Regions from separate parts of the Kocuria aegyptia genome, predicted to be linked through region 1. Evidence: riboswitches for the same ligand, from Rfam matches in the RefSeq annotation. Region 1 holds a riboswitch; the other holds the start of a gene.
The links. Region 1 has a riboswitch for cyclic di-AMP ahead of ABD220_RS02485 (C40 family peptidase). Riboswitches for the same ligand answer to the same signal wherever they lie in the genome.
Positions count from the first base shown of each region.

Region 1 (3,356 bases):
GCCGGACGAAGGATGACTGAGGCATGAGCGACCTGATCGACACCACGGAGATGTACCTGCGGACCGTCCTCGAGCTCGAGGAGGAAGGGATCACGCCGATGCGGGCGCGGATCGTCGAGCGCCTCGACCACTCCGGGCCCACGGTCTCGCAGACCGTGTCCAGGATGGAGCGGGACGGGCTGCTGACGGTGGGCCAGGACCGGTCGCTGCTACTCACCCCGGCGGGACGGGAGCGGGCCGTGCAGGTGATGCGCAAGCACCGGCTGGCGGAGCGGCTGCTCGCCGACGTCATCGGCCTGGACCTGGCCCAGGTGCACGAAGAGGCGTGCCGATGGGAGCACGTCATGAGCGAGCAGGTCGAGCAGCGGCTCGTGGACCTGTTGCACAGCCCCCGGTACTCGCCGTACGGCACGCCGATCCCGGGTCTGGCCGCCCTCGGCGTCGAGGAGAGCCCTGCCGCCGCGCACCCCTCCCTGCTCGAGGCCGCCCGCCACCACCCGGGCGGGACGCACACCGTTGCGCTGCTGCCGGAGGTGGTCCAGGCGGACGCGGATCTCCTGGGCGTGCTGAGCGACGTGGGAGTGCTCACCGGGGCGGAGGTCACAGCCCGGGTGGACGGTCAGATCGTGCGCATCGAGGTGGCGGCCACGGGACGTTCCGCGGAGATCGACCTGCGCACCGCCGCGGCCATCCGCGTCCTCGCCTCCTGAGGGACTGCGGGACGCCCCAGGAGGGCCGCCGAGGGCGGCTCTGGCAGGGCCCGCCGCGTGTCCCGGAAGTGATCCGGCGCGGGGTCGGCTCCGGGTGTGGGGACGTTCACAAGGCACTTTCGGCCCATCCGGCTCCGCCCGGGCGCCCGGAGCGGCCCCACCCTGGTGGGAAGCGGATTTCCCGGTCTTCGCACCGCACTGCACAGCGCATCACAGTTGGAAACTCTTCCGCGGCAAGGTCTCAAAAGCGTCGTATTGATACCCTTGTCCTCGATCGGCCGTTATCGGTCGTGATCAAAACGTGACACTTCCGTAATCTGTCATGTACTGTTCAACGCGTGCCGATCACTGGTCGGATCGGCGCCCTCGGAGCACATCGCCGAATTCTGCCGGTGCCCGTGGCCTTTACACAGAAACTGCTTGGCAGAAGCGGGGGAACCAATTTCGGTCCCGGTGATCCGGGTCCTTGGGGTTAAGTCGTCAGAGCGCGTGCGTTCTGCGGCCGGGTGTCTCCCACCCGAATCCGACAGCTCACCTCGTAGGCAAAGGGAGGAACTCAACCATGTCGCTTTTCAAGCAGAACGCTGCCCGTCACCGTGCCGAGAGCACCTCGCACGCCGTGCGCAACACCACCATCGCCGCCGCTGCCGGCGCCGCGATGATCGGCTCCGTCGCCCCGGCCCAGGCCTTCGCCCAGGCCCCCGTCGAGACCGGTGCGGCTTACTCGGCCCCGGCCTCCGCCTCGCTGGCCGAGTACTCCTCGTACACCTACCAGGCCCCGGTCGCCGCGCAGCCCGCCGCTCCCGCCTACGAGGCCCCGGCCCCGCAGCAGGCCGCCGCCACCTCGAGCGTGACCCCGCAGTCCACCGTCACCACCGAGATCGCCCCGGCCGCCGGCGGCATCGTGGGCACCGCCCAGCAGGGCATCGGCTCCGGCTACGTCTTCGGCGGCACCGCCTACGGCGCCTGGGACTGCTCCGGCTTCACCCAGTGGGTCTTCGCCCAGAACGGCATCGACCTGCCCCGCACCACCTGGGCCCAGTTCGCGGCCGGCACCCCCACCGCCAACCCGCAGCCCGGCGACCTCGTCTCCCAGAACGGCGGAAGCCACGTGGGCATCTACATCGGCGGCGGCAAGATGATCTCCGCCCTCAACCCGGCCCAGGGCACCCAGATCCACTCCGTCAACGCCATGCAGCTGGACGGCTACTACACCTTCTGATCCGGTCCGCCGCCCGCGACGATCCCGATCGCCGCGGGCGGCCTCCGATCACCCCCTCCGCACGCCGAGAACCGCTCTCCCGGTTCCCGGCGCCCCCTGCTGTCCGCCCGGACGGCGCCCCTCCTCCGCTCGCCCGGCCGTCGTTCCCGATCCCGGAACGCACGCCTGCCGCACACCGGATCACCCCGAGCACCGCCCGGGGTGATCCGTGCTGCCACCCGCGCCCTTCCGGCAGGCCCGGCTCCGAAAGAAAGTCGCCTGAACTCCTCATGCCTCGTGACCTGACCTCCTCGAACGGCCTCGGCTCGCTCCTCTCCGGCAAGGCCCGCACCGTGGCCGCCGTTGCGGCCTTCTCCGGCCTGGCCCTCGCCACCACCGTCTCCGTGCAGGCAACGCCGTCCCAGGACGCCTCCACCGACGCCCCGCTCTCCGCCGTCGCTGCCGCCACCCCGACCGCGGCCCCCACCGTGTCCCTCGAGCCGGTCGCCCAGGTGACCAAGACCGAGAAGAAGTCCGAGAAGAAGGTCGAGAAGGCGGTCGAGAAGAAGGCCGAGGCCCCGGTCCCCGCGGCGCCTGCCGTGTCCGCTCCTGCCCCGGTTGCCGCTCCTGCCCCGGCTGCCGCCCCGGTTGCCGCCCCGGCCCCGAAGCCGGTCGCCGCCCCGGTTGCCGCTCCGGCCCCGAAGCCGGTCGCCGCCCCGGTTGCCGCTCCGGCCCCGAAGCCGGTCGCCGCCCCGGTCGCCGCTCCGGCCCCGAAGCCGGCCGTGCAGGCCGCCCCGGTCGCCGAGCGCACCGTCACCCCGCAGAGCTCGGCCTCCGGCAAGGGCGCCACCATCTCCTCCGCCGCCCTGGGCCAGCTCGGTGTGGGCCAGGACTGCACGGCGCTCGTCACGAACGCCCTGCGCGCCGCCGGCATCAACCACCACGGCTGGCCGGCCTCCTACCTGAGCCTCGGCACGCAGGTCTCGGCCGGCCAGGCGCAGCCCGGCGACCTCGTCTACTACGCCGACGGCGGCATGGGCGCGGCCCACATCGCGGTCTACATCGGTGGCGGCAAGGCCGTCCACGGCGGCTGGAACGGCGGCACCACCGCCATCTCCGGCGTCAACGTGGGCTCCGGCCCCGTGTTCGTCCGCGTGCACTGACCGCACGCGAGAGCAACGCTTCGGGTGCGCGGTTCCTGGTCGGCCAGACAGGGACCGCGCACCCGCTGTCGTCCCGGGTCCGCCCCACCGGCCACGACGGCGCCCTGACGGTGGCCGATAGACTGACCCCATGCCCACCGACTTCAGCCGCAACGCCCGCACGAGCCTCGACCGCGAGTACGCCTACATGGCCTACGGCATGATCGGCGGCGCCGTGCCCGGCATCGTCGCCGGCTTCGTCGTCGCCGCCTTCGTGGGCCACGCAGCGATGTGGTTGTCGGT
Region 1 covers NZ_BAAAOA010000007.1:45,220-48,575, forward strand. The annotation lists gene ABD220_RS02480 (metal-dependent transcriptional regulator) at 24-710, shown strand; cyclic di-AMP (ydaO/yuaA leader) riboswitch at 1,118-1,267, shown strand; gene ABD220_RS02485 (C40 family peptidase) at 1,273-1,932, shown strand; gene ABD220_RS02490 (NlpC/P60 family protein) at 2,202-3,074, shown strand; gene ABD220_RS02495 (hypothetical protein) at 3,205-3,356, shown strand, end outside.

Region 2 (3,356 bases), on a different contig from region 1:
CGAGAACCTGTACGAGATGCAGGGCAACCCGGAGTGCAACTACCAGCTCGAACCGGGATTCGAGTCGAAGATGAACTACGCCTTTGCCGCCCCGCACGGCGCGAAGGCGGAGATGATCGTCTTCGCGCCGTTGAGCTTTGACGGCGACGACTACGAACAGCCAGGCACCGGCATCCGAGTCGGCCAAAACTGATTAAAGGAGTCTCATCATGGAAGCAGCAGCCGTGACCCAGTGGATGTTCGTGGCCGAGTGCCCCATCCCAAACGACGTTGCCGAGCTCATGGTCCCGGGCGAACAGCCCGTGGCCGCGTACAAGACCTTCCGCGACAGCGCGGTATTCACGACCAAGCGGCTGATCGTCCGTGATGCCCAGGGTATGACCGGCCGGAAGGTCGAGGTGTACTCCCTGCCGTACTCGGCGATCAACATGTGGTCGTCCGAGAACGCCGGCACCTTTGACCTCGACGGTGAGCTGGAGCTCTGGACGCGCGCCGGGCAGATCAAGATCAGGGTCGGCAAGAAGGTCGATGTCCGCCGCCTCGACATGCTGATCGCGCACTCGGTCCTCGGCACCCAGCACTGAATCTCCGGGTCCGGAGGCCGCCGGCGAGGGTGGGCCTCCAACCCTGGCCACCGGGCTACGACAGGCGCGGAAACCATGCGCGCCATGGTCCACGGCTTGGGCTCCTCGCCCTATACGGCGAGGTCATCCGCGACGCCCTCGGGGCGCCACCGGCCCCCTCTCACCGGCTGCGGCATGTTGCCCACCGGGCCGTGGCCACCCGGGACTACGCCTTCCGCAGCGCCGGCTGGAACCGCCGGCCGAGCCGTTCCGCGTCGAGCTGACCCACGAGGACGAGACCTGGACCTGGGGACCTACCGAGGCCGGTCAACGCGTCCACGGCCCGGCCCTGGACTTCGTCCTGCTCGCCACCCGGCGGCGACACCGCCAGGGCGGGAGCCTCGTCGCGGAGGGCCCCGACGCCGACGCCTGGCTCGACATCGCCCAGGCCTTCGCCGGCCGGCCGGGTCCGGGGCGACCCCGCTGTCCAAGACAGTGTGAGAAGTGGCCACACAGGGGGGAAGGCTCTTTGATCGCCGCCCCGATGCACACGTGGCACGCTGTGCAGAGCGCGCGCCCCCGAAAAGTCTACGAAGAAAGCCGACCCACGCCGGACAACCACCACAAACGCAGTTTTTTCTTTTTGTGAATTCCTGACTGGGTCGCGGGAAGTACTAAAGACGTCGTTATTCCCTTGGAGGGAAAGGCCTGCCCAGGCCGACGATCAAAGGCTCCGTCGAGCTTTCCTGACAAACTGTCGCGCCATGACACGGGTGTCGTAACTGGACACCCCGCTTCCGGACAGGGGCGTGGTCGCCCACCGACATGACCTGAACAGAGCCCCAGGTCAAGACCACTTTCGTCTCGAGCTGAGCCTCCTTGGGGATCTCCACCGACGCCCCTCACCAAGCAACGCCGCCTGCCTGCGGAGGCGCCCTGCTGGGTCGGCACAAAAGCCGAGACACGCCCGTGATCAAAGCGTGACTTTCCCGTTATTTCTCGATTAGTGTTCTCTCCGTGCCGATCGCCTAATCGATCAGCATCCCCGTGCACATCGCCGAATTCTGCCGGTGCCCGGGGTCCCCCAGAACACATCGCTCGGCAGAAGCGGGGGAACCATGAACGGTCCCACCCCCGGGACCTAGGGGTTAAGTCGTCAGGGCCCCCACCCTGCGACCGGGTGTCTCCCACCCGCATCCGACAGCTCACCTCGCAGGCAAGAGGGAGGACATCACTCATGCCCGTTTTCCAGTCCCGCACGCCCCGCCACCGCGCCGAGAGCTCGTTCCGCCTGGGGCGCACCGCGATCCTGACGGCCGCCGCCGGCGCCTTGACGCTCAGCAGCGTGGCCCCGGCCCAGGCCGCCCCCGCCGCAACCCCCCAGCAGCTCGTGAGCATCCAGTCCCAGTCCAGCAAGGCCGCGACCATCGCCGCCGCCGCCAAGAACCAGCTGGGCGTGGTCCAGGACTGCACCGCTCTGGTCACCAAGGCCCTGCGCGCGGCCGGGATCAACCACCACGGGTGGCCGGCCTCCTACCTGAGCCTCGGCACCCGGGTCTCCGCCGCCCAGGCTCAGCCCGGCGACCTGGTCTACTACGCCAACGGCGGCATGGGCTTCGCCCACATCGCCGTGTACATCGGCGGCGGCAAGGCCGTCCACGGCGGCTGGAACGGCAACCAGACGGTCATCCAGACCGTCCACGTCGGCTCCGGCCCCGTCTACATCCGCGTGCGCTGACCCCACGCGCGTGAGCATGAAGTGCGGTTCCCGGCCGTCCCGCTGGGAACCGCACTTCCGCATTCCACATGGGTTCCCTTCGCCCTTGACTGCCTCATGACCGGCCTGTCGGAGCTCTCGATCCCCGAAGGGAGAGGCTTTGCACAGGGGTGGGCGGTCACACGCCGCTGTCACCCTGGTCGCGGGGGCCGCGACGTCCTAGCGTGGAGTCACCCGGCCGCCGCAGCAGCACGAGGGCGGCCCACGGACAGCGGGGGAACGCATGAGCGCGCACACGGAGGACCAGGGCAACCGCAGCGTCACCGCACCGGACGGGCGCCGCCTGGAGTTCCGGCTCACCGGTCCGCCCGGCGGCCTGCCGGTGGTCTTCCACCACGGCGCGCCCAGCGCCGCGGTCCCGTTCGGGCCGCTCGAGCGGGCCGCCGCGGACCGCGGCCTGCGCGTGCTCACCGTCTCGCGCCCCGGATACGGCACCTCGGACCCGCTCCCGGAGGAAGAGGCCCCCGGCACGGTCGCCGATGTCACGGCCGACACCGTGTGCGTCCTGGACGAGCTGGGGGCAGCGGACTTCCTCACCCTCGGCTGGTCCAGCGGCGCCCCGCGCGCCCTGGCCTGCGGGGCGCTGCTGCCCGGCCGCTGCCGCGCAGTCGCCTCCCTCGCCGGCTACGCCCCGCCGCGCGTGGAGGGACTGGACCCGGTCGCCGGCATGGACGAGGACAGCGCGGCCGAGTTCACCGCCTCCCGGACAGGGCGCCAGGCGCTCGAGGCCTACCTCGAGGAGCGGGTGGAGATCATGCGCGCGGCGGCTTCGGCGCCCGGCGACGAGATCGTGGAACTCCTGCGCGCGATGCTCCCGCCGGTGGACCAGGCGGTGATGACGGGGGACTTCGTCGCCTACGTCTTGGACTCGGCCGAGCGCTCCCTGCGCCAGGGCGTCGTGGGCTGGCGCGACGACGACCTCGCGGTGGACCGCCCGTGGGGTTTCGCCGTGGAGCAGATCGACGTCCCGACACGGATCTGGCACGGCCGGGAGGACCACACCGTCCCCGTGGCCC
Region 2 covers NZ_BAAAOA010000028.1:125,349-128,704, forward strand. The annotation lists gene ABD220_RS11835 (hypothetical protein) at 1-193, shown strand, start outside; gene ABD220_RS11840 (PH domain-containing protein) at 210-584, shown strand; gene ABD220_RS18090 (hypothetical protein) at 811-1,212, shown strand; cyclic di-AMP (ydaO/yuaA leader) riboswitch at 1,609-1,795, shown strand; gene ABD220_RS11845 (NlpC/P60 family protein) at 1,801-2,301, shown strand; gene ABD220_RS11850 (alpha/beta fold hydrolase) at 2,564-3,356, shown strand, end outside.
Region 2: linked by a shared signal. The riboswitch ahead of ABD220_RS11845 (NlpC/P60 family protein) and the one ahead of ABD220_RS02485 (C40 family peptidase) in region 1 are both predicted to bind cyclic di-AMP.